One region of the Arthrobacter paludis genome, then DNA from elsewhere that is predicted to be linked to it. Evidence: riboswitches for the same ligand, from Rfam matches in the RefSeq annotation. Region 1 holds a riboswitch; each other region holds the start of a gene.
The links. Region 1 has a riboswitch for S-adenosylmethionine ahead of AC1Q5D_RS14330 (substrate-binding domain-containing protein). Riboswitches for the same ligand answer to the same signal wherever they lie in the genome.
Positions count from the first base shown of each region.

Region 2: linked by a shared signal. The riboswitch ahead of AC1Q5D_RS05105 (MFS transporter) and the one ahead of AC1Q5D_RS14330 (substrate-binding domain-containing protein) in region 1 are both predicted to bind S-adenosylmethionine.
Region 3: linked by a shared signal. The riboswitch ahead of AC1Q5D_RS08280 (bifunctional o-acetylhomoserine/o-acetylserine sulfhydrylase) and the one ahead of AC1Q5D_RS14330 (substrate-binding domain-containing protein) in region 1 are both predicted to bind S-adenosylmethionine.

Region 1 covers NZ_JBXAEW010000017.1:50,763-58,387, reverse strand. The annotation lists gene AC1Q5D_RS14345 (glutamine synthetase family protein) at 1-542, opposite strand, end outside; gene eat (ethanolamine permease) at 539-1,969, opposite strand; gene AC1Q5D_RS14335 (FadR/GntR family transcriptional regulator) at 2,150-2,914, shown strand; SAM riboswitch class I at 3,101-3,190, shown strand; gene AC1Q5D_RS14330 (substrate-binding domain-containing protein) at 3,268-4,332, shown strand; gene AC1Q5D_RS14325 (sugar ABC transporter ATP-binding protein) at 4,322-5,839, shown strand; gene AC1Q5D_RS14320 (ABC transporter permease) at 5,836-6,837, shown strand; gene AC1Q5D_RS14315 (ABC transporter permease) at 6,834-7,625, shown strand, end outside.
Region 2 covers NZ_JBXAEW010000004.1:207,750-215,374, reverse strand. The annotation lists gene phtC (3,4-dihydroxyphthalate decarboxylase) at 1-506, shown strand, start outside; gene AC1Q5D_RS05115 (IclR family transcriptional regulator) at 563-1,357, shown strand; gene AC1Q5D_RS05110 (LLM class flavin-dependent oxidoreductase) at 1,487-2,878, opposite strand; gene AC1Q5D_RS05105 (MFS transporter) at 2,892-4,307, opposite strand; SAM riboswitch class IV at 4,357-4,474, opposite strand; gene AC1Q5D_RS05100 (NAD(P)-dependent alcohol dehydrogenase) at 4,646-5,746, shown strand; gene AC1Q5D_RS05095 (AbgT family transporter) at 5,743-7,353, opposite strand; gene AC1Q5D_RS05090 (metal-dependent hydrolase family protein) at 7,350-7,625, opposite strand, start outside.
Region 3 covers NZ_JBXAEW010000008.1:56,209-63,833, forward strand. The annotation lists gene AC1Q5D_RS08265 (phosphotransferase) at 1-15, opposite strand, end outside; gene AC1Q5D_RS08270 (CPBP family intramembrane glutamic endopeptidase) at 47-826, shown strand; gene AC1Q5D_RS08275 (VOC family protein) at 885-1,532, opposite strand; SAM riboswitch class IV at 1,699-1,814, shown strand; gene AC1Q5D_RS08280 (bifunctional o-acetylhomoserine/o-acetylserine sulfhydrylase) at 1,878-3,221, shown strand; gene metX (homoserine O-acetyltransferase MetX) at 3,218-4,357, shown strand; gene AC1Q5D_RS08290 (hypothetical protein) at 4,721-5,812, shown strand; gene AC1Q5D_RS08295 (hypothetical protein) at 5,809-6,117, opposite strand; gene AC1Q5D_RS08300 (class F sortase) at 6,194-6,673, shown strand; gene AC1Q5D_RS08305 (SGNH/GDSL hydrolase family protein) at 6,670-7,572, opposite strand.

The sequences.
Region 1 (7,625 bases):
GCGTACGAGCCGTTCTGGGCGTCCTCGTAGCTCGTGTTGTAGAGCATGAACTCGAGCTCGGTGCCGGCGAGGGCCTGGAACCCGAGCCCGCCGGCGCGGGCCCGCTGGGCCTGGAGGATGCCGCGCGGGGAGACGGCCACCGGTTCGCCCGAGGTGTAGGAGAGGTCCGACTGGATCATGACCGTCTTGTCCAGGTAGGGCACCCGGCGGACGGTGTCGAGGTCCAGGTCGAAGACCATGTCCCCGTAGCCGGTGTCCCAGCTCGAGACCGCGTACCCGTCCACCGTGTTCATGTCGGTGTCCACCGCGAGGAGGTAGTTGCACGCCTCGGCGCCGTGGTCCAGGACGGAGTCGAGGAAGAAGCCGCCGTGGACGATCTTGCCCTGCAGGCGGCCCTGCATGTCGGTGAAGGCCAGGATCACGCTGTCGATCTCGCCGGCCCGGATGCCGTCGCAGAGCTGGTCTCGGGTGAGCAGTTTGTCGTTGCGGGGGTGGTTCATCGTGGTCCTCGGTGTCGTGTCGGTCATCAGCGGTGCGGTCATTTGAGGGTCTTCTCCGTTTCGGCGAGGAGCGCGAACTCCTCCTCGGGGGCGTTGGCGACCAGGCGGTGCCGGCTGTAGAACCAGAAGTAGGCGAGGGCGGCGGCGAAGACGGCGGCGGTGATGGTCGCCGCCAGGACGTCCACGACGAAGGTCGCCACGAGGGCCACGACGGCCAGGGCCAGCGCCACACCGGTGGTCGCGGTGCCGCCCGGGGTGCGGTAGCCGCGCTCGAGGTGCGGCTCGCGGACGCGGAGCATGATGTGGCTGAGGTTCAGCAGCACGTAGGAGAGGGTGGCGCCGAAGACGGCGATGTTGATCAGGAGACCGCCGTTGCCGGTGGCGGCGGCGAGGATGAACCCCACCGTGCCGGGCACGACCAGGGCCACCCACGGGGTGTGCCGGCCGGTGGTGACCGAGAGGAACCGCGGCAGGTAGCCGGCGCGGGACAGGGCGAAGAGCTGGCGCGAGTACGCGTAGATGATGGAGAAGAAGCTGGCGACGAGCCCGGCGAGCCCGGCGTAGTTGACGATGTCGGCCAGGACGGGGTTGCTGACCGCCCGCAGCGCCTCCGGCAGCGGCGAGTCGGAGCCGGCCATGGCGGCGGCCCCGGCGGTGCCCGGGACCAGGACCAGCATCGCGGCCCCGGAGACGATCAGGATCATCATGGCGCCGATGATGCCGCGCGGCATGTCCCTGCGGGGGTCGGCGGACTCCTCCGCCGCCAGCGGGACGCCCTCGATGGCCAGGAAGAACCAGATGCCGAACACCAACGAGGCCAGGACGCCGGAGAAGCCGAAGGGCAGGAACGCGCTGGAGCCGGCCGAGCCGTCGGGGACGATGTCGAAGAGGTTGGCCGCCTCGAAGTGCGGCGCCAGCCCGACGGCGGTGATGACGAGCGCGACGACGGCGATGGCGGTGATGCCGAACATGACCTTCAGGGCCTCGCCGACGCCCCAGATGTGCAGGCCGATGAAGACGACGTACGCCACGAGGTACACGGGCCAGGAGTTGGTCATGCCGAACAGCCCCAGCGCCTCGATGTAGCCGCCGATGAAGGTGGCGATGGCGGCGGGGGCGACGGCGTACTCGATGAGCACGGCCATGCCCGTGGCGAAGCCGCCGAGGGGGCCGAGGGCCCGGCGCGCGAAGCCGTAGCCGGCGCCGGCGGTCGGGAGCGTGGAGGACATCTCGGCCAGCCCGAAGACCATGCAGGTGTACATGATCCCCATGAGCACGAACGCGATGAGCAGGCCGCCCCATCCGCCCACGCCGAGGCCGAGGTTCCAGCCGGAGAAGTCGCCGGAGACGACGTAGGCGACCCCCAGCCCGGCCAGAAGGACCCAGCCCGCGGCGCCGCGTTTGAGCTGGCGGTGCTTGAGGTAGTCGTGGTCGACGCTTGCGTAATCGATGTGGGATGTCCGTGCCATGGAAGCCTCACTGCCAGCGGAGGAAGTTGGAAGATCAATGGACTGTTATTAGTCCTTTGACTGCTGACCACTGTGAGTCACGCCACCAGTGGGTGTCAATGCTTGAGCCGGAGCAGACCCATTAAAAGTTTGTTTCCACACCATTGGGGGTGCCGTTGCCGCCTGTGCGATGCTTGCACCATGTCCGAGACACCGTCCGCCGACAGCCCCGCGGCCGCCGCGTTCCGCGTCCTCGGCCAGGTGCGCCGCGGCAACGTCTTCGAGGAGACGGTCGAGCAGCTGCTGCGCGGGATGCGCCTGGGCGTCTTCGCCCCCGGGACGCGGCTGCCGGCCGAGCGGGACCTCTCCGAGGAGCTGGGGGTCTCCCGGGCCACCCTCCGGGAGGCGCTCGCAGAACTGCAGCGCGCCGGGTACATCACGATCCAGCGGGGCCGGTATGGCGGCGCCGTGGTCTCCGACCGGGCCCCTGGGCCCGGCCGGTCGCTGCGCAGCCAGGACGCGGCCCGCGTCGAGGACGTCCTCGTCTTCCGGGCCGTGGTCGAACCGGCGGCGGCGGCGCACGCCGCGATGGCGCGGCTCTCCGCCGAGCAGCGCACCGGTCTGGTCGCCGCGCTCGACGCCGTGGGCGGGGCGGACCCCACGCACTACCGGCCGCTGGACGCCAGGCTCCACGTGGCCATCGCCGAGCTCTCGGGCTCGCCCATGTTGGCGCAGGCGGTCGCGGAGGCGCGGTCCGCCACCAGCGACCTGCTCGACAGGATCCCGGTCCTCGACCCCAACATCGCCCACTCGCACGAGCAACACGCGGCGATCGTCGCGGCGATCCTCGCCGGCGACGCGGAGGCGGCGCGCGCCCGCATGGCCGAGCACCTCGAGGGCACGGCGGCCCTGTTGCGCGGGTTCCTGGAGGACGAGCGGACGCCGAACACCACGACCCGGGACTGAGCGCGCGCAACAGACCCGCAACAAAGGTCGTGCGGACGCGTCACATGACGCGGAGTGACGCGCCCTGCCCCGTCCCGTCGCCCGGAGATGGCGCCGCGTGACGCGTTGCGTCGCCCTACGGCGTCATGTGGCGGTCATGTGACGGGCGGGTGCCACGCGCACCGTCGTCGTTGGTTGAATCGGGGCACACCATCCAGAGCGGCCGAGAGATCTGGCTCGTCGACGCCGCAGCAAGGCCCCCGCAGGGGCGAGTGCTACCGCCAGAACCGATGGAGTTCCACGCGAACCGGCACGCCGCCTGGCGCCGCCGGAGTGTGCGCGGCTCCCCAGCACCAACCCGGAGGACGCCCACCATGACCACCACCGCAACCCGCCGCCGTCCGGGCGCCACACTGCTCGCGCTCGCCCTGGCCGGATCCGCGGCCCTGACCGGATGCTCCCTCAAGGAGCCCGCGGCTCCGGCCGGCGCCGCCCCCGCTGCCGGGGCAACGCCCAGCGCGGCGGCCGAGGCCACGCAAGCCGCCGCCTCCGTGCCCTCCCTCGAGGGAAAGACCGTCGGCATCGCGGCGAAGGACATCGTCCACGACTTCAGCCGGGTCGTGTACGAGGAGCTCCAGGCGCGCATCGAGGAGCTGGGTGGCACCGTCATCGCCACCCAGGCCGAGGCCCAGGACGGCAAGCACGTGACGGACGTCGAGAACCTCGTCGCCCAGCGCCCCGACGCGATCATCGTCATCCTCGGCGACGCGCAGACACTGACGCCGGCGCTGAAGAAGGTCGAGGACGCGGACATCCCCCTGTTCACGGTCGACTTCCAGTCCAAGCACAGCGTCAACAACGTCACGAGCGACAACTGGAACATCGGGACCACCCTGGCCCGGACGCTGGCCGAGGACATCGGCGGCGAGGGCCGGATCCTGGCCTTCAACGGCTTCCCCGGCGTCACGCCGTGCCGGATCCGGTACGACAGCCTCAAGCTCGTGCTTGAGGACTACCCGCAGATCGAGATCATCGAGCCCGAGCTGCAGGACAAGTACGAGGGCACCATCGAGGACGCCAAGCGCCAGATCCAGGACCAGCTGCGCCGCCTGCCCGACGGCAAGGTGGATGCCATCTGGAGCTGCTGGGACATGCCCCTGATCGGCGCCGCGCAGGCCGTCGACGCGGCCGGCCGCGACGACATCGGCCTCTACGGCGTGGACGCCGAGCCCGGCGCCCTGGACCTGATCGCCGACCCGGAGAGCTCCTTCGAGTTCACCGTCGCCCAGCAGACCCGCGAGATGGCCGCCACCTCCGCGAACAACGTCGCCCTGTACCTGGGCGGGCGGCAGGACGAGGTCCCGACCACGAGCTACCTCGAGCCCGTGTTCGTGGACAAGGACAACGTCGGGCAGGTGCGCAGTGACCTTGGCATCTGAGCCCGCGCTGCTCGCCCTGCGCGGCATCGGCAAGTCCTTCGGCCCCGCCCGCGTCCTCGACGGCGTCGACCTCACCCTGCGCCGCGGGGAGATCCTGGGCCTGGTCGGGGAGAACGGGGCCGGCAAGTCGACCCTGATCAAGGTCCTCACCGGCCTGTACGCCGCCGACGGCGGCGGCATCGAGGTCGACGGCGCCCCCGCCCGGATCGCCCGCCCCGCCGACGCCGAGGCGCTCGGGATCCGGGTCATCCACCAGGACCGGCACCTGGCCGGGCGGCTCACCGTGGCCGAGCAGCTCTACCTCGGCCACCTGCCCGGCACCGCCTGGCTGGACCGCCGCGGGCTCGAGCGCCGGGCCGCCGCCGACATCGAACGGTGCACGGGCCAGCGCGTGGACGCCGGACTGCTCGTGGACGAGCTCACCGTCGCCCAGCAGCAACTGGTCCAGATCACCCGAGCAGTGCTCGCCGAGCCGAGCGTGCTGATCCTCGACGAGCCGACCGCCCCGCTCGCCGCCGGCGAGGTCGACCAGCTCTTCGGGACCCTCCGGAGGCTTCGCGCCACCGGGGTGGGGATCGTCTACGTCTCCCACTACCTCCAAGAGCTGCGGGAGATCACCGACCGGATCAGCGTGCTGCGCAACGGCCGCAACGCAGGGGACGTCCGGCTCGGAGCCGAGGGCACCCTCGACGATGTCGTCGCGCTCATGGTCGGCCGTGCCGTCACCGAGTTCGACCACGCGCGCCAGCCTCGCGCGCCGAGGTCGGATGCCACCGCGTTGGAGACGGAGGGCCTGCGGGTTCCCGGGGCCCTGGACGGGCTCGACCTGCGGGTCCGCCCCGGCGAGATCGTCGCCGTCACCGGCCTGGTGGGCTCCGGCGTCGACTCGGTGGCCGACGCCGTGACCGGCGCGGTCCGCCGCGCCGGACGGGTGGCCGTCCACGGCCGCTCCATCCGGGACGGCGCCGACTTCGTCGCCGCGGGCGGGGCCTACGTCCCCGCGGACCGGCGCCGCGACGGGCTGCTCACCCGCCACACCGTGGCAGAGAACCTCACCGCGGCGAGCCTGCGCAGCATCAGCCGCGCCGGCGGGTTCCTCGCCCAGGCCAAGGAACGGGCGCTGGCGGCTGGTCTCGTCAAGCGGCTCGACGTCCGCCCGGCGGACGGCGCCGCCGTCGCCGGCCGCCTCTCCGGAGGCAACCAGCAAAAGGTGGTCCTGGGGCGGTGGCTCGCCACCGGCGCGTCCGTCTTCGTCCTGGACCAACCGACCTCCGGCGTCGACGTCGGAAGCCGGGCCCAGATCTACTCCCACCTCGGCGAACTGGTCGACGGCGGCGCCGCCGTCCTGGTGGTGACCGTCGACCTGGAGGAACTCGTGGGCCTCGCCGACCGGATCCTGGTCCTCCACCGGGGATCCGTCGTCGCCGAGATCTCCGGGCCGGGCGCCACCACGGACCGCATCCTCGCCCTCGCCTCCGGCGCCGAGACCACCAAGGAGCCCGCATGAGCGCCACCACCGCCATCCCCGCGCCCGGGGCCACCTCCCCGCGGACCGCGGCCGGCCGCGGCCTGCTCGCCTGGGCCGGGTACGCCGTCGTCGTTCTCGTCCTGGCCGCGTTCGCCCTCGCGTCCCCCCACTTCGCCACCCCGGGAAACGTCGGGGCCGTCCTGACCCAGGCCACCGTGTTCGCGGTCGCCGGCATCGGCCTCGCCGTCGTGATCGCGACGGGGGGCGACGACGTCCTCACGGGCGGGATCGACCTGTCCATCGGTGCGGTCGCCGGACTCGCCGGCACGGTCGCCGCCGTCGCCGCGACGGCCGGGGCCCCAGCCGGCACCGCCGTCCTGGCCGCCCTGGGGACGGCCGCGGCCATCGGCGTCGCCAACGGCGCCGCGGTGGTCCTGGGGCTGCGGCCGCTCCTGGCCACGCTGGCCACCATGGGCATCGCCTCCTCGCTCGAGCTCGTCGTCAGCGGCAACGTCAAGACGGCCCTCGAGGGCGGCCTGTTCCGCTGGCTGCGCGACGGCAGCGTCGCGGGAGTCCCCGCCGCCGCCGTGGCGATGGCGTTCATCGGCGCGGCCGCCTGGTGGGCGTTCGGACGCACGGCCTACGGCATCAACTGCTACGCCGTCGGAAGCAACCCCACCGCGGCCACCGTGGCGGGGCTGAACCCGAACCGGTACCGGTTCGCCAGCTACGTCCTCAGCTCGCTGCTCGGCGGGACCGCGGGCATCCTGCTCGCGTCGCGCCTCTCGGCCGCCGTGCCGGGCATCGGGGCCCAAGTGCTGCTGGACATCATCCTCGTCGCGTACATGTCCGCGGTCTTCTCCCGCCGGCTCGTGGTCAACGTGCCCGGCACCCTCGTGGCCGCGGTCTTCGTGGCCGGACTGACCAACGGCCTGACGCTGCTCGGGGTCTCCAGCCAGTGGACGGGCGCCGCCAAGGGCACGCTGATCCTCCTGGTCCTCGCCGTCGTCGCCCTGCGCGGAAGGAGCGCCCGATGAGCCTCACCCAGGAACGAACCGTCCCGGCCGCGGGGAACGGCTCCCCGGCTCCCGAGCGCGCGGGCGGTCCAGCCGCGCGGCCGACGGGGGCCGCCCGCAGCCTCGCCGGACTGGCTCCCCGCCTGGTCGCCCCCGTCGCGCTGGCCGCGATCCTCATGGTGTTCGGCACGCTCTCGCCGGCCTTCCTGACGCCCGGGAACCTGCTGGGCGTGTTGGCCCAGCTGTCCCTGCTGGGGCTCGTCGCGACCGGGCTGACGATCGCGGTGCGCGCCGGGGGCATCGACCTGTCGATCGGCGTCGCGCTGGACCTGGCCGCGCTCGCCGCCGCGACCCTCATCCACGACGGGTACCGCGCGTGGGTCGCCATCGCGGCCGGCCTGGTGTTCGGTCTCGTCGTCGGCGCCGTGAACGCGGCGCTCGTCTACGGCCTGCGCATCCCCCCGTTCCTCGCGACACTCAGCGTGTGGTTCGTGGGCACCAGCGTCCAGCAGCTCCTCACCGGCGGGGGCGCCCCGGTCTACCTCTCCGGGGGCCGCGTGCCCGGGGAGTTCGCGGTGCTGGGCCGCGGCTGGTTCCTCGGAACCATCGACGGGACGATCGTGATCCTGGCCCTCGTCGCGCTGGGCACCGGCCTGCTGCTCGGGGCGACCCGGTGGGGGAGGGCCGTGACCATCGCCGGCGAGCAGCCGACGGCGGCCGCCATCGTCGGGCTGCGGGTCCGCAGGCTCGGCACGTCCGCGTACGTCCTCTGCGCGCTCGTCGCCGCGTTCGCGGGCGTCGTCCTCGCC
Region 2 (7,625 bases), on a different contig from region 1:
TGGACGGAGGGTATGCGGTGCCCAACGAACTTCCGTTGCACACCGAGGTCCTCCGGCGCCGTCCGGACGCCCAGGCCGTCGTCCACGCCCATCCGCCTAAGGTCGTCGCAGCCGACCTGGCCGGACTGAGGGTGCGGCCTATCGTGGGTGCCTATGATATCCCCGGAACGCGGCTCGCAGCCGGCGGGGTGCCCGTCTACCCACGCGGAGTGCTTATCCGAGAACGGCGACTCGCCGCGGAGATGGCCGATGCCATGGGGTCGAGGCCGGTTGTCGTCCTGCGCGGCCATGGTCTCACAAGCGCGGCTCCCACAGTCGAGCAAGCGGTCTTGCAGGCCATCAGCGTGGACGGCCTCGCGGGACTGGCCCTACAGGTTGCCTCTGCCGGCGGAAGCCTTGTCGACCTGCCTGACGCCGACATGGCCGAGTTGCCCGATCTCGGCGGCGCGTTCAACACCGGAACCGCGTGGAAGCACGAATTGGCGCGCCTGGGTGAACGGTCTTGACCACGGATGTGTCAGCTGGCGCGACGACGGAATGGCGGCTCAGTACCATGAATGCCATGCCCTCTTCAGAGACGAAGGACGCCTCGCGGTTCGGCACCTCCCCGCCGCAGTACCCCATCGAGTCCGTCGACAACGCCCTGCGCCTGCTCTTGCTGTTCGAGAGCCGTCCCAGCATTCGGCTCACCGATGCCAGCAAGTACCTCGGCGTGGCTTCGTCGACGGCGCACCGACTGATGGGGATGCTCCTCTACCGCGGCTTCGTGCGGCAAAACCCGGAGACCAAGGCATACGAACCCGGCCAGGCCCTCAGTTCGATCGCCGTTGCGATCCGACGCCACGTCGACATCGGAACGCTCATTCGACCGGTCATGGAACGCCTCTTCGAGGCGACCCGGGAAACCGTGCACTTTGCCGAACTCGACGGCACGGAGACCCACTTCCTCGAGGCCATCGAAAGCCGGCGTGCGGTCCGTGTCGCATCCCGCCAGGGTGCGAGAATCGCCGCCAACTGCACCGCGACGGGCAAGGCGATGCTCAGCCTGCTCTCGGACGAACAGCTCCAGACGTTGTATCCGCAGGAGGAACTTCCGGGACTCACCAAGGGCTCCATCACCTCTCGGACTGCCCTGGTCGCCGCCCTGGAGGAGATCCGCGACGTCGGCTACTCGACGAGCCGAGAGGAGAGTGAGGACGGGGTCATGTCAGTGGCTGGCGCCATCACCAGCCCGAGCGGCAAGACCTACGGCATTAACGTGTCCGTGCCGGCCCACCGCATGACCGATGATCTCAGGGCCGAATTGGGGGTGCTGGTCCGGGCGGCGAAGGAGGAAATCCGGGCGTTGTTGGTCTAGTCCCTCCCTGCAGGGACGCCCACGGCCACCTGGGATTAGATACCCCCGCCGGACGTCCACGGGGCACTTCGTCCCGCGGGGTACGCCGCGCCCCCGTCGTCCCCCCGTCCAGCCGGGGACCCGTGCCCCTCAGCGCCCCGGAACCGCCGCCCCCCGTCGGTGCCCGGCCCCGCGGTGGTCCGCGGCCAGCTTCGGGCCGGCGCCGAAGAACCGCTCCCGCAGCGTCGCGCCCGCGGCCCCGGCGTCCGTCTCCGGCAGGAGGCCGCGGCGGCGCAGTTCCGGGGAGGCCAGGCGCGCGAACTCGATCAGGTCCGCCGGGCGGACCGCGGACGAGAGGTTGAACCCGTCGATCCCGGACTCGTCCCGCCAGCGCTCGAGCTCGTCGGCGACGGTAGCCGGGGACCCGGCGATGACGGGTCCCCGCCCCCCGATCGCGATGAACTCGGCGAGCTCGCGCACGGTCCACCGGCGGCCCGGGTCGAGCTTGGTGAACGCGGCGAGCGCGGACTGGTTGCCCTCGGTCTGGGCGTACTCGAGCGGGGCGTCCGGGTCGGCACCGGAGAGGTCGACGCCGGTCCAGCCGGCGAAGAGCGCCAGCGCGCCCTCGAGGTCCACGTACCGGCGGTAGTCCTCGAGCCTGGCGGCCGCGGCCGCGTCGGTCTCCGCGACGACGACCGTGGCCATGGCGAAGACCCTGATGGCGTCCCCTGACCGGCCGCGCGCCTCGAGCTCGCTTCGGACCCCGTCCACCCAGCGCCGGACCAGGGCCGGGGAGGAGCCGGAGAAGAAGATCGCCTCGGCGTGGTCCACGGCGAACCGCTGCCCGCGCGCGGACGCCCCGGCCTGGAAGAGCAGGGGCGTGCCCTGCGGCCCGGGCTGGGCCAGGGCGTGGCCGGGGACGGAGAAGTACCGGCCCTCGTGGCCGATCGCGTGCACCTTCCCCGGGTCCGTGAACACGCCGGCCTCCGCGTCGGCGCGGACGGCGCCGGGCTCGAAGGACCCCTCCCACAGCTTGTACACGACGTCCATGAACTCGTCGGCCCGGTCGTAGCGCTCGTCGTGCGGGATCTGCCCGGCCAGGCCCAGGTTGCGGGCGGCCGAGTCCTGGTAGCTCGTGACGATGTTCCACGCGACCCGCCCGCCGGTCATGTGGTCCAAGGTCGCGAACCGCCGGGCCAGCAGGTACGGGGCCTCGTAGGTGACGGACGCGGTGATGCCGAAGCCGAGCCGGCGCGTCGCGGCCGCCATCGCCGACACCGGGACGACGGGGTCCAGCAGCGGGTACTGGACTCCGGAGCGGATGGCAGCGTCCGGCCCGCCGCCGTACACGTCGTACAGGCCGGGCACGTCCGCGAGGAACAGCCCGTCGAACCCGCCGTCCTCCAGGGCCCGGGCCAGGTCCACCCAGTAGTCCAGCCGCTCGAACCCGGCCGCGCCGGAGTCCGGGTGCCGCCACAGCCCCGGGGACTGGTGGACGGGCACCATCATCTCGAACGCGTTCAGCAGCAGCGGCCGGGGCATGGGCGGGTTCCTCCTACTTCGCGGGGGTGGGCTCGGGGGCGCCGGCCGGGACGGCGACGGCGACGCCGCCGTCGCCCGTGATCGGCCCGTCGGCGAACTCGTCGTGGGCGCCCAGGCCGGCGCGCTCGCGGCTGCGGGCCGCCTGGGCCGGGTCCTTCGCGGCCAGCGCGGCGGCCAGGGACAGCCCGGCCAGCAGCGTGAGGTATCCGCAGACCAGCCACGGGGTCCGGCCGCCGGCGGCGAACAGGGACGCGGCGATCACGGGGGTCAGCCCGCCGGACACCACCGTGCCGAGCTGGTAGCCCATGGACACCCCGGTGTAGCGCACGCGCAGCGGGAACTGCTCGGCGAACCAGGCGGCCTGCGGCCCGTAGATCGCGTCGTGAAGGACGTTCAGGCCGAGGATGACGACCAGCGGCAACAGGGCCAGCGGGCCGGCCCCGAGGAAGGCGAAGAACGGCCACACGAACACGCCGATGCCCACCGCGGCGGCGACGGCGATGCGGCGCCGGCCGAACCGGTCGGAGGCCAGGCCCCACAGCGGGCCCGAGGCCAGGCCGATGGCGCTGGCGACCATCACGGCGACGACGCCGGCCGTCGAGTTCTCCCGCACGTCCTTGAGGTAGGTGAGCATGTAGACGGTGATCGTGGAGAACAGCGCCGGCTGGGCCAGGCGCAGGCCGATGGTCACCAGCAGGGCGCGGCGGTGGTGGAGCACGACGTCGCGGACCGGCGTGCGCGCGGTCTCGCCGCTGGCCTTGAGGGCCTGGAACTCGGGGGCGTCCTCCACCCCGAGGCGGATCCACAGGCCGACGGCGACGAGCACCGCGGAGGCCAGGAACGGGATGCGCCAGCCGAAGGACTCGAACTGCTCCGCGGTCAGGGCGTTCTGCGTGACGAAGAACGCGCCGGTCGCCAGGAGCATCCCGGCCGAGGAGCCGACCTGCGTGAACGAGCCGAAGAAGCCGCGCAGGGTGCGGGGCGCGTGCTCCACGGAGAGCAGGGCGGAGCCGCCCCACTCGGCGCCCGTGGACAGGCCCTGCAGCAGGCGCAGCAGCACGAGGCCGACGACGGCGTACCAGCCGATGGACGCGAACGTGGGCAGCAGCCCGATCAGCGTCGAGGACAGGCCCATGAGCAGCAGCGACGCCACGAGGAGGGCCTTGCGGCCGATCCGGTCGCCGAGCCGGCCGGCGACGATCCCGCCGAGCGGGCGGGCCAGGAAGCCGACGGCGAGGGTCGCGAAGGACGCGATGATTCCGGCGACTTCGCTGGCCTGCGGGAAGAACTGGACGTTGAAGATCAGCGCGGCGGCCGTGCCGTAGAGATAGAAGTCGTACCACTCGATGGTGGTGCCGACGAACGCGCTGAGGAGCACGCGGCGCTTGTCGCGGACGCGGACGGGCGGGGCGGACGGGGGTGCGGACATGCGGACCTCGTTCGGCTCGGGGCGCGCCCGGGCCCCGGGAGGGCGGGCGCTACCGGTCTTGCCCGCCACCGGGTGGCGCGGGCCGAATCATCACCTGGGGCACCCCACACGGGTCGGAGGGTTGCCGGCCAACGAACCAGGGTTCTGCAGCGTTGGCGCTCGTGATTCCTCCCAAAGCGTATCCGGGCACGCGCCCGGGCCGCACCCGGGGACGTCATGAACGGTCATGGGCGGCCAGCGCCGCGCTTGGCCCGGCCAGGCGGCGACACACCCTTCGCCTCCGCGGCGCAGCCGCCTAGGGTGGGCCGCACCACATCCCGAAGCGCAAGGAGCCCACCATGCAGGTCACCGCCGCCCTCGCCACCGCCCCGAAGGCCCCGTTCGAGCTCGCCGAACTCGAACTCGACGACCCCCGACCCGGCGAGGTGCGGGTGCGCCTCGCCGCCTGCGGGGTCTGCCACACGGACGCGATCGTCCGCGACCAGTGGTACCCCACTCCCCTGCCCGCCGTCCTGGGCCACGAGGGCGCGGGCACCGTCGAGGCGGTCGGCGACGGGGTCGCGGACCTCGCCCCCGGGGACAAGGTGGTGCTCAGCTTCAACAGCTGCGGCGCCTGCCGGTTCTGCCGCGACGGGCACCCCGCCTACTGCGCCGCGTTCTACGACCACAACTTCGCCGGCCGCCGCGCCGACGGGACGGCTGCGTTCTCGCGCGACGGCGGCGCCCCCGTCTCCTCGCACTTCTTCGGCCAGTCCGCGTTCGCCTCGGCCGCGAACGTCGCCCGCCGCAGCGTGGTGAAGGTCGACGACGACGCCCCGCTCGAGCTGCTCGGCCCGCTGGGCTGCGGCATCCAGACCGGCGCCGGCGCGGTCCTGAACGTGCTCCGGCCGGAGGCCGGGTCCAACGTCGTCGTCTTCGGCGCCGGCGCCGTCGGGCTCGCCGCGGTCATGGCCGCCCGCGTCGCCAACGCGACCACCATCGTCGCCGTCGACGTCGTCCCCTCCCGGCTGGAACTGGCCAAGGAGCTCGGCGCCACCCACACCGTCGACGGGCGCGCCGACGACCAGATCGACCAGATCCGGGAGGCCACCGGCGGCGGGGCGCAGTACGCCGTGGACACCACCGGCGTCGCCGCCGTCTTCCGCACCATGACCGACTCGATGGGCACGCTCGGGCACGCCGCCCTGGTCGGCGCGAGCGCGCTCGGCACCGAGGCGACCATCGACGTCGGCACCCAGCTGCTCTCCGGGCAGACGATCAGCATGGTCATCGAGGGCGACTCCAACCCGCCGCTGTTCATCCCCCGGCTGATCGGCCTGCACCGGGCCGGCCTCTTCCCGTTCGACCGGCTCGTGAAGCAGTATCCCGTCGCCGAGATCAACAGGGCGTTCGAGGACAGCGCCAGCGGGGCGACACTGAAGCCCGTGGTGGTGTTCTAGCCGGTGTAGATGTCCATCCCGGGCCCGGTGCCGGTCCCGGTGAGGAAGAAGACCGTGAGGACGCCGAGCCAGAGCACCCAGAACACGGCGGTGAACGGCAGCATCCGCCCGATCAGCGAGCCCAGGCCCGCGTCCGGCTCGTACCGGCGCAGGTACGCGAGGATGATCACCAGGTACGGGTTGAGCGGGGTCAGGGCCTGCGTGGCGGAGTCGCCCACCCGGAACACGGCCTGGACGAAGCCGGCCTCGTACCCGATCAGCCCGAACATCGGGATGAACACCGCGGCCATGAGCGTCCACAGCGAGGATCCGGACGCGATGACCAGGTTCAGGATTGAGACGACGACGACGAACGCCACGATGGCCCCGTAGCCCGTGAAGTCGGCGTCCTCCAGCAGGCGCGCCCCGTTGACGGCGACCCACGACGCCAGCCCGCTCCAGGAGAACAGGGCCAGGAACTGCGCCAGGATGAACGCGACGACGATGAACGATGCGGCGTCCCTGACGGACTGGCCCATCATCTCGACCACCGACTGCGTGCCGGTGATCTTCTTCAGGCGCACCCCGTAGGCGATCGACGGGACGATCAGCACGGTGAAGACGAGGAAGACGACGGAGGAGAGCAGCGGCGACTCGGGAAGGAAGCCTCCGTCCCCGTTGCGCAGCGGGGCCCCGGCCGGCAGGGACAGCGCGAGCACCCCCGCGGCGACGGCCAGCAGGGCCAGGCCGGCCCAGCGCAGCGCGGAGCGCTCCGCGGCGGTCACCTCGGTCGTCTCCTCCCCCGCCTCCGCCTCGACGGGGGCCGTTCCCACGCCCATCCGGTTCAGCCGCGGCTCGAGCACCCGGGAGATGACCAGGCCACCGGCGATGGTCAGCACCACGGACAGCACCAGGTTCAGCGTCAGGTTGGACACCGGGGTCACGGGAAGCACCAGGTGCTCCACCGGCCCCGCCGCCGCGTTGGAGATGCCGGCCAGCAGGGCGTCCGTCGAGGTGATGAAGGGCGTGCAGCTGAAGGCCGCGAGGCCGATCGCGTAGGAGCCGAGCAGGCCGGCCACGGGATTCCGGCCCGCCGCCTTGAAGACCAGTGCGGCCAGCGGCGGGATGACCAGCAGGGACGCGTCCGACATGATGTGCGCCGCCAGCGCCACCAGGGCGATGACGTAGGGCAGGGCCCAGCCGGGGGCGCGGCCGAGGGTGCTCTTGACCAGCGTCATCAGGAGGCCGGTCCGCTCGGCGACGCCGACGGCGAGCAGCAGGGTGACCACCACGCCCAGGGGCGGGAAGCCGATGAAGTTGTCGACGGCGGTGGTCATCAGCCAGGCGATGCCCTCGCCGGTGAACAGCCCGCGCACGGGCGTGGTCTCGTCGCTGCCGGGGACGGAGACGGTGACGCCGAACCAGGACACGACCGTGGACGCGGCGGCCACGACCCCGAACAGGGCCAGGAAGAGCGCGAACGGCTCGGGCAGCCGGTTGCCGACGCGCTCCACGCCGTCGAGCAGCCGCGAACCGAGCGTCGGCTTCCGCGGCGGCACCGCGTGCGCCACGGGGACCTGCCCGTCGGGGGCGGCGTCGCGCTGCTTGAGCGGGTTCCGCGCGCTCACGCCTCCGCCCCCACGAGCGCGGCCCGGCGGGTGTCCTTGGCGGTGCGGCCCTTGGCGATGACGACGGCGATGCTGGCGGGGTCGGCCAGGCGGTGGATGTCCGCCAGGGGGTCGACGGCGGTGAGCACCAGGTCCGCGTCCTTGCCGGACTCCACGGACCCGATGCGGTCCTCCAGGCCGAGCAGCCGGGCCGCGTTGAGCGTGCCCGCCCGGATGGCGCCGGCGGGGTCCATGCCGAAGTCGACCAGGTGCCCGAGCTCGGTCAGGTTGGT
Region 3 (7,625 bases), on a different contig from region 1:
CGGCGGTCGGGTCATGGCGCCATTGTTCCGCACCTAGGATCGGAGCATGCAGCCAGAGCCGGACGCCCGCACCGCCCTGCCGGGGAGCCGCCGCGTCCCGTGGCTCGAACTCGGCATCGTCCTCGCGCTGTCCCTGGGCCAGTCGGCCGCCTACGCCGTCGTGGAGCTCGCGGACAAGCTGACGCGCGGTCCCCTCGGCGGGCAGACGACGACGATGAACCCGCCGCTGAGCGACCGCCGCTACTTCGACCTGACGTACCAGTTGCTCGACATCGCGTTCGACCTCGCGCCCGTGGCCCTGGTCTTCCTGCTGTTCGCCCTGGGCGGCCGCAACGGGTTCCGCGCCATGGGCTTCGACCTGCGCCGGCCGGGCCGGGACGCGGCCTGGGGGCTGCTGCTCTTCGCCGTGATCGGCGTGGGCACGCTCGGCGTGTACGCGGCGGGCCGGGCGGCGGGTGTGACGACGGCGATCGTGCCCGCGGCACTGGACCCCTATTGGTGGACGGTTCCCGTCCTGCTGCTCTCGGCGGTCCGCCACGGGATCCTCGAGGAGACCATCGTCGTCGGCTTCCTGCGCGACCGGCTGGCCGCGCTCGGGTGGGGCACCGGCGCGTTCATCGCGGCGAGCGCGCTGCTGCGCGGCTCCTACCACGTCTACCAGGGCTTCGGCCCGTTCCTGGGCAACGTCGCGATGGGCGTCGTGTTCGCGTGGTTCCACGTGCGCACGGGCCGCGTCATGCCCCTGGTCGTCGCCCACGCGCTGCTCGACGCGGCCGGGTTCGTCGGGTACGCCCTCTTCGGGGCGGCCATCGGCATCGGGGCCTAGACGCGGCGACGGCGGCCCCGCACCGCGGGACCGCCGTCGAGCACTGCGCGGCCTGGGGCTACAGCGTGATGGGGCCCGTGGGGGTCTCGAACGTCACGGAGAGGATGCCCGGGATGCCGTTGGGTGCCTGCCATTCGACCTCGACGTCGTCGCCGACGGGGGAGCGGTCCGGCTGGCCCAGCCACTCGCGGACCCGGTCGCGGGAGCCGGCGATGCACACCTTCGAGATCCGGCCCTGCGGGTCCGGGATGGCGTTGGAGGGGTGCAGGGCCTCGGTGCCCTCGTCCCAGCGGAGCATGTAGGGCACCTGCGGGTCCGCGATGAGGCCCTTGATGCCGATCTGCTGCCAGGTGAGCTCCTGCCCGTCGGGGAACTTGCGGTTGCCGGGCACCGACTTGCGGCCCAGCCGCTCCTCGAACGGGGCGAGGTCGTCCACGGCGACGCACCAGCCCATCCAGCCCCCGCCCATCTCCGAGCGGGCGCGCACGGCCTGGCCGAACGGCGCCTTGTCGCTGGCCGGGTGGTCGAGGACCTCCACCACCTCCAGGTACTGGCGGTTCTTCAACGGAAAGATGACGTTCCGGGTCCCGAAGCGCGGGTGGACCCCGCCCTTGACGGACTCGAGCCCCAGGGTCTTGGCGACCCGCTCGGCCGTGGCCGTCAGTCCGTCGGGTCCGCAGGCGTAAGAAACATGGTCCAACCTCATGGATTCATGATGTCACCTTGTGAAGTGCGTCTCGACTTAGGGTGGCCTAACCGGCGCAACAATGCGGCGATCGCGGACCCGACGGTGTAGGGCCCGGAGGGCGGTGCGTCACATTGCGACGGGGCGGCTTGCCGCGGCGGCCCCGGGTGCCGGAGACTTGGGGGACGGTCATGAGCGCCAGCGTCAAACCCCGGTTTGCTGGCCGGCAACCCTCCACTCGCGGTGGGGTGCCCCGGGTGAGGACCAGGTCCGTTGCCACAAGGCAACGGACAAGCGCGGGTCGATCCCGCACGCAGGCCGCTGGCGTGCGTGGCGTGGAGGCGGCCCCGACGAGAAGGGGAGACCATGTCCCAGAACTGGAACTTCGAGACCCGCCAGATCCACGCCGGCCAGGCGCCCGACCCGGCGACGGGGGCCCGGGCCCTGCCGATCTACCAGACCACCTCGTTCGTGTTCCCCAGCGCGGAGAGCGCGGCCGCCCGGTTCGCCCTGCAGGAGCTGGAGCCGATCTACACGCGGATCGGCAACCCCACGCAGGAGGCCGTCGAGACCCGCATCGCCGACCTCGAGGGCGGCATCGGGGCCCTGCTGCTGGCCTCGGGCCAGGCGGCGACGACGTTCGCGATCCTCAACCTCGCCCAGGCCGGGGACCACATCGTGGCCAGTCCGAGCCTGTACGGCGGCACGCAGAACCTGCTCAAGCACACGCTGGCCAAGCTCGGCGTCGAGACGACGTTCGTCGCCGACCCCGACGACCTCGAGGGCTGGAGGGCGGCGATCCGCCCGAACACGAAGGCCCTGTTCGGCGAGGTCGTCTCCAACCCCCGCCAGGACGTCCTCGACATCGAGGGCGTGGCCGGCGTGGCGCACGCGGCCGGGCTGCCGCTGATCGTGGACAACACGCTCGCCACCCCGTACCTGGTCCGGCCGATCGAATGGGGCGCCGACATCGTCGTGCACTCGGCCACCAAGTACCTCGGGGGCCACGGCACGGCCATCGCGGGGGCCATCGTGGACTCCGGCAACTTCGACTTCGCGGCCGACCCCGAGCGGTTCCCCGGGTTCAACACGCCGGACGAGTCCTACAACGGGCTCGTCTACGCCCGTGACCTCGGCGCCAACGGCATCCTCGGGGCCAACCTCGCGTACATCCTCAAGGCCCGCGTGCAGCTGCTCCGCGACCTGGGCTCCGCCGTCGCGCCCCTCAACGCCTTCCTGATCGCCCAGGGGCTCGAGACCCTGAGCCTGCGCGTGGAGCGCCACGCCGCCAACGCCCAGCGTGTCGCCGAGTTCCTCGAGGCCCACCCCCAGGTCGAGTCGGTGGCCTTCGCCGGCCTGCCCTCGAGCCCCTGGTACGAGCGCGGCCGCAAGTACGGGCCGAAGGGCATCGGCGCGATCGTCGCGTTCGAGATCGCCGGGGGCAAGGACGCCGGGCAGGCCTTCATCGACGGGCTGTCGCTGCACTCCCACGTCGCCAACCTCGGCGACGTGCGCTCCCTGGCCATCCACCCGGCGTCCACGACGCACGCCCAGCTCAGCGAGGAGGAGCGGCTCGCCGCCGGCGTCAAGCCGGGCCTCGTCCGCCTGGCCGTCGGGATCGAGCACATCGACGACATCATCGCCGACCTGGAGTCCGGTTTCGCGTCCGCCGGCGCGCACCCGACGGCCTCGGCGCAGGCGGTGCGGTGAGCACCAACGTGGACACTCCGCAGGTGACGCGGGGCGCCGTCGGGACCGCACCCGACGGCGTCCTGCGGCGCCTGCACACCGGGCCGTTCGACTTCGAGACGGGGGGCCGGCTGCCCGCCGTCGACATCGGGTTCGAGACCTGGGGCACGCTGAACGAGGACGCCTCCAATGCCGTCCTGCTGCTGCACGCCCTCACCGGCGACACCCACGTCGCCCGCGGTGAAGGCGACGAGCCCGGCTGGTGGGACGGGTTCGTCGGCCCGGGCCTGACGGTCGACACCGAGCGCTTCTTCGTGGTCGCGCCGGCCATGCTCGGCGGCTGCTACGGCACCACCGGACCCGCGTCCCCGGACCCGAACGGGAACCCGTGGGGCTCGCGCTTTCCTTTCACGACCATCCGCGACTCCGTGCGCCTCGAGGCGCGGCTCGCCGACGCGCTTGGGATCGGCGCCTGGCACGCGGTGCTCGGCGGTTCCATGGGCGGGGCCCGCGCCCTGGAATGGGCGGCCTGCCACCCGGAGCGGGTCAGGCACTGCCTGGTCATCGCGGCGACGGCCGCGGCCAGCGCGGAGCAAATCGCGTTCGGCCAGGCCCAGTCCGCGGCCATCCGCCTCGATCCCGGATTCCGGGGCGGGGACTACTACGCGGACGGCGGATTCCCGGACGCTGGCCTGGCCCTGGCCCGGCGCATCGCGCACATCACCTACCGCGCCGAGCCCGAGCTGGACCTGAGGTTCGGCAACCGGGCGCAGGGCGCGGAGGACCCGTACGGATCGGCCACGCGGGACCGCGGGCGGTTCCAGATCGAAAGCTACCTCGACCACCAGGCGGACAAGCTGGTGGGGCGGTTCGACGCCAATGCGTACCTCGTCCTGAACGACGCACTCGTCGGACACGACGTCGGCCGCGGGCGGGGCGGCGTCGAGGCGGCCCTGGCGGGGCTCGCGGGCGTCGAGTTCATGGTGGCCGCCGTCGACAGCGACCGGCTCTACTGGCCGGAGCAGTCCGAGCGGCTCGCTTCCCTCCTGCCCGGCGCGCCGGGCGTGCAGTACATTTCCTCGCCCCTCGGCCACGACGGGTTCCTGACGGACATCCAGCAGCTGGACGGCGTCCTGCGGGAGACCATCTTCGCCTGAGGCGCCGTCCCTCCGCGCTGTCCGGCCCCCTGGGGAGACGGGCCCGGCCAAGCGCGCCCTCCACCCGCCGCCTGCGCGCGCACAGTGCAGTCCAGTGCGCGCTGGTGGCGCCCCCGCGGTCCCCCTGACCGCCAAAAGGCCGTCATCACGGCCCTCGACGCTTCCCGGATTCCCCGCCGCAGTGCAACATAATCCACCCGCTGTGAGGCCTTGACGCGCATGGTCCTTCGCCCCTTGCAACGGACCAACCCGCTGGTAGGTTTCCCGGCAAGGCGCCCGTGGGGGGCGCCCCGCCGAATTTGGGGCGCCGCATCGTGGGGATTGCGGCGGTTCGGCACACAACCGAATCACTTGGGGATCATCATGACGAACATCCGTTGGTCCGCCGCCGCCGTGACGGCCGCGGCCACACTCGCGGTGGGCGGCTCCACCGCCTATGCCCTGCAGGCCATCGTGCCTGCCTCGCCGCCGACAGGCGTGACCGCCGACAACTCCGGCGACCAGACGAACGGCACCGCCTACTGGGAGGCCTATTTCGGCGGCAGCTGCACCAAGGTCGAGGGCTTCGCTCCGGGCGCCACCAGCTACACCATCGGCGCCCCCAGCCCCGGCCACGTCTGGTTGGGCGTCGTGGTCAAGGCCGGCTCGGGCGACGGCGAGAACACCGTCTACTCCAGCGACATCGTCGCCGGGAATTCGTACGGCGCGTCGAATGACAAGGAGATCAGCCACGTCATCCTCTGCCAGGGGCCCGCGCCGTCGAGCGCGCCCCCGGAGACGGAGGACCCGGAACCGACGGAGACGGGCGGGGAACCGTCCGGGAGCGCCAGCGTGACGCCGACGAAGAGCGAGGAGCCGGAGCCGACGCCGACGAAGAGCGAGGAGCCCACGCCGACGCCGACGCCGACGAAGACGGAGGAGCCCACGCCGACGCCGACGCCGACGCCGACGAAGACGGAGGAGCCCACGCCGACGCCGACGCCGACGCAGACCAAGGAGCCGCAGGAGCCGACGCCGACGCCCACGCCGACGCCGACGCCGACGCAGACCAAGGAGCCGCAGGAGCCGACGCCGACGCCCACGCCGACGCAGACCAAGGAGCCGCAGGAGCCCACGCCCACGCCCACCGCGTCTCCATCGCCCAGCCCAGCCGGGGGAACGCAACCGGTTCCGCCCAGCCCCGACCCGACCCCCAACCCCACGCCATCGGACTCGCCGAGCGGGCAGCCCGTGGGTGGCGTCGCGGGTCCGGGCGGCGGGCCCACCGGCGGAGGGACGACAGGCGGCTTCCCGGTCCCCGGCATCGTGCACACGGACGGCGGGGAGTTGACGTCGGCGTCCAGCACGGCCTCGTCCGCGTGGACACTCGCGGCGACGCTGGGCGGGCTCGGGCTGCTCGGGGCCGCGGCGGTCGCCAACACCGCCAGGACGCGGCGCTCCGGAGCCGACGACTAGCGGGCGGGTGCGATGCGCTCCGCCACACCGGCGACGGCGGTGCTGGTGGCGGCCGGCCTCCTGCTGGGGGCCTCCGGTGCCGTCCTCGGCGGTCCGCCGCGGGGCGGCCCCGAGGCGTCCGCCGTGCCGCCGGTCCTGACGGCACCACCGGCCCAGGCCGCCGCCCCGGCGCCTGGATCGACGGCGTCCCCGCCGGGGCGGCCGACGCCGACGGGCCGGTTCGCCTCGTCGTCTGTGCCCGCCCCGGCGTCGTCCGCGGCCCCCTCGGCCACGGCGCCGCGTCCCCCGGCGTCGGCGTCCGCCACCGTGGGCTCCGCTGCGGGCCGGACCTCGGCCGGCGGGGGGAGCGGTTGGGCCGTTCCGCGCGGAAAGCCGGTGCGCGTGACGGCCCACCAGGGGGGCCGGACGCTGTTCTCGGCCCCGCTCGTGCCGACGGGGACGAATCCCCGCGGGGAGCTGGTGCCTCCGTATGGGGCCGCCGGCTGGTATGCCGAGGCGGGGTGGGCGGAGCGCGTCCCGGGGGCGCCGGGACCGTCCATCGTCGCGGCGCACGTGAGCAAGCTCGACGGGGCGGGGCGCGTGGTGCCGGACCACTTCTACGAATTGCACCTGTTGCGCGCGGGGGACACGGTGGAAGTGTCCTACGACTCGGGCGAGACGGCGCGCTTCAGGGTCGTGCGCTCGGAGCCGGTGGACAAGGCGGAAGCGACCGACGTGGAGCACAGCGCCCTGGCCCGAAGCATCTGGCGCCCGGGAGGCAGCGCGCCCCGGCTGCGGCTGTTCACGTGCGATGCCAGCACCCCGTTCCAGTCGGGGCACTACCTGGGCAACTGGGTCGTCTGGGCCGATCGGACGGGCTAGCCCCCACCCGGGCCGGGGCCCTCGGCGCCGTCCTGCGCGTCGGGGTGCCCCGCCCCGACGGTACCGGTCTCCAGCGGCTCCGCCAGCGGGCGCTTCGGCGTGATGCCGTCGCCGGTGGACTGGTGGCGGATGCCGCGGATGACCCAGGGGGCCAGGTGGGTCCGCGCCCAGACGAGGTCCTCGCGCCGGGCCTGCCGCCAGGTTGTCGGCTCCGGCGGGGCCACCTCGAGCGGCTCCAGCCGGTGCGGCACGTTGAGGGTGTCCAGCACCATGAGGGCGATCGTGTGGTGCCCCAGCGGCGAGAAGTGCAGGCGGTCCTCCGCCCACATGGCTGGCTGGTGCAGCTCGGGCAGGGCCCAGAGGTCGGCGACGACGGCGCCGTGGCGCGCCGCGACGATGCGCAGGTGCTCGTTGTAGACGGCCACCCGACCGCGACGGGCGCCCAGCACCGGGGTGCGCCCGATGTCGGGGCCAGTGAACAGCAGGACCGTCGCCCCTCCGGAGGCCAGGCGGCCCACCGCGTCGTCCATGAGGACGGCCAGCGAGTCGGGGTCGCCGCCGGGACGCAGGACGTCGTTGCCGCCGCCGCAGATGCTGACCAGGTCGGGGCGCAGCTCCAACGCGGGGCCGACCTGCTCGTCGACGATCCGTTGCAGGAGCCGCCCCCGGATGGCCAGGTTGGCGTAGGAAAACCCGGGGGACTGGCGGCCCAGCTCCTCCGCCACCCGGTCCGCCCAGCCACGGTGGCCGCCGGGGGAGCCGGGATCGGGGTCGCCGATGCCCTCGGTGAACGAGTCGCCGAGCGCGACGAACCGCCGCCACGGGTGCGGCGTCTCTGGCGGGGGCCCCACCGGTCCGGGGCCGGACGCCGGCGAGGAGGCCGAGGTGACGTTTCCCACGCGGACAGTGTCGCAGGGACGTCGTCGCGGGTCACGGGCCGGGCGCGCACGGC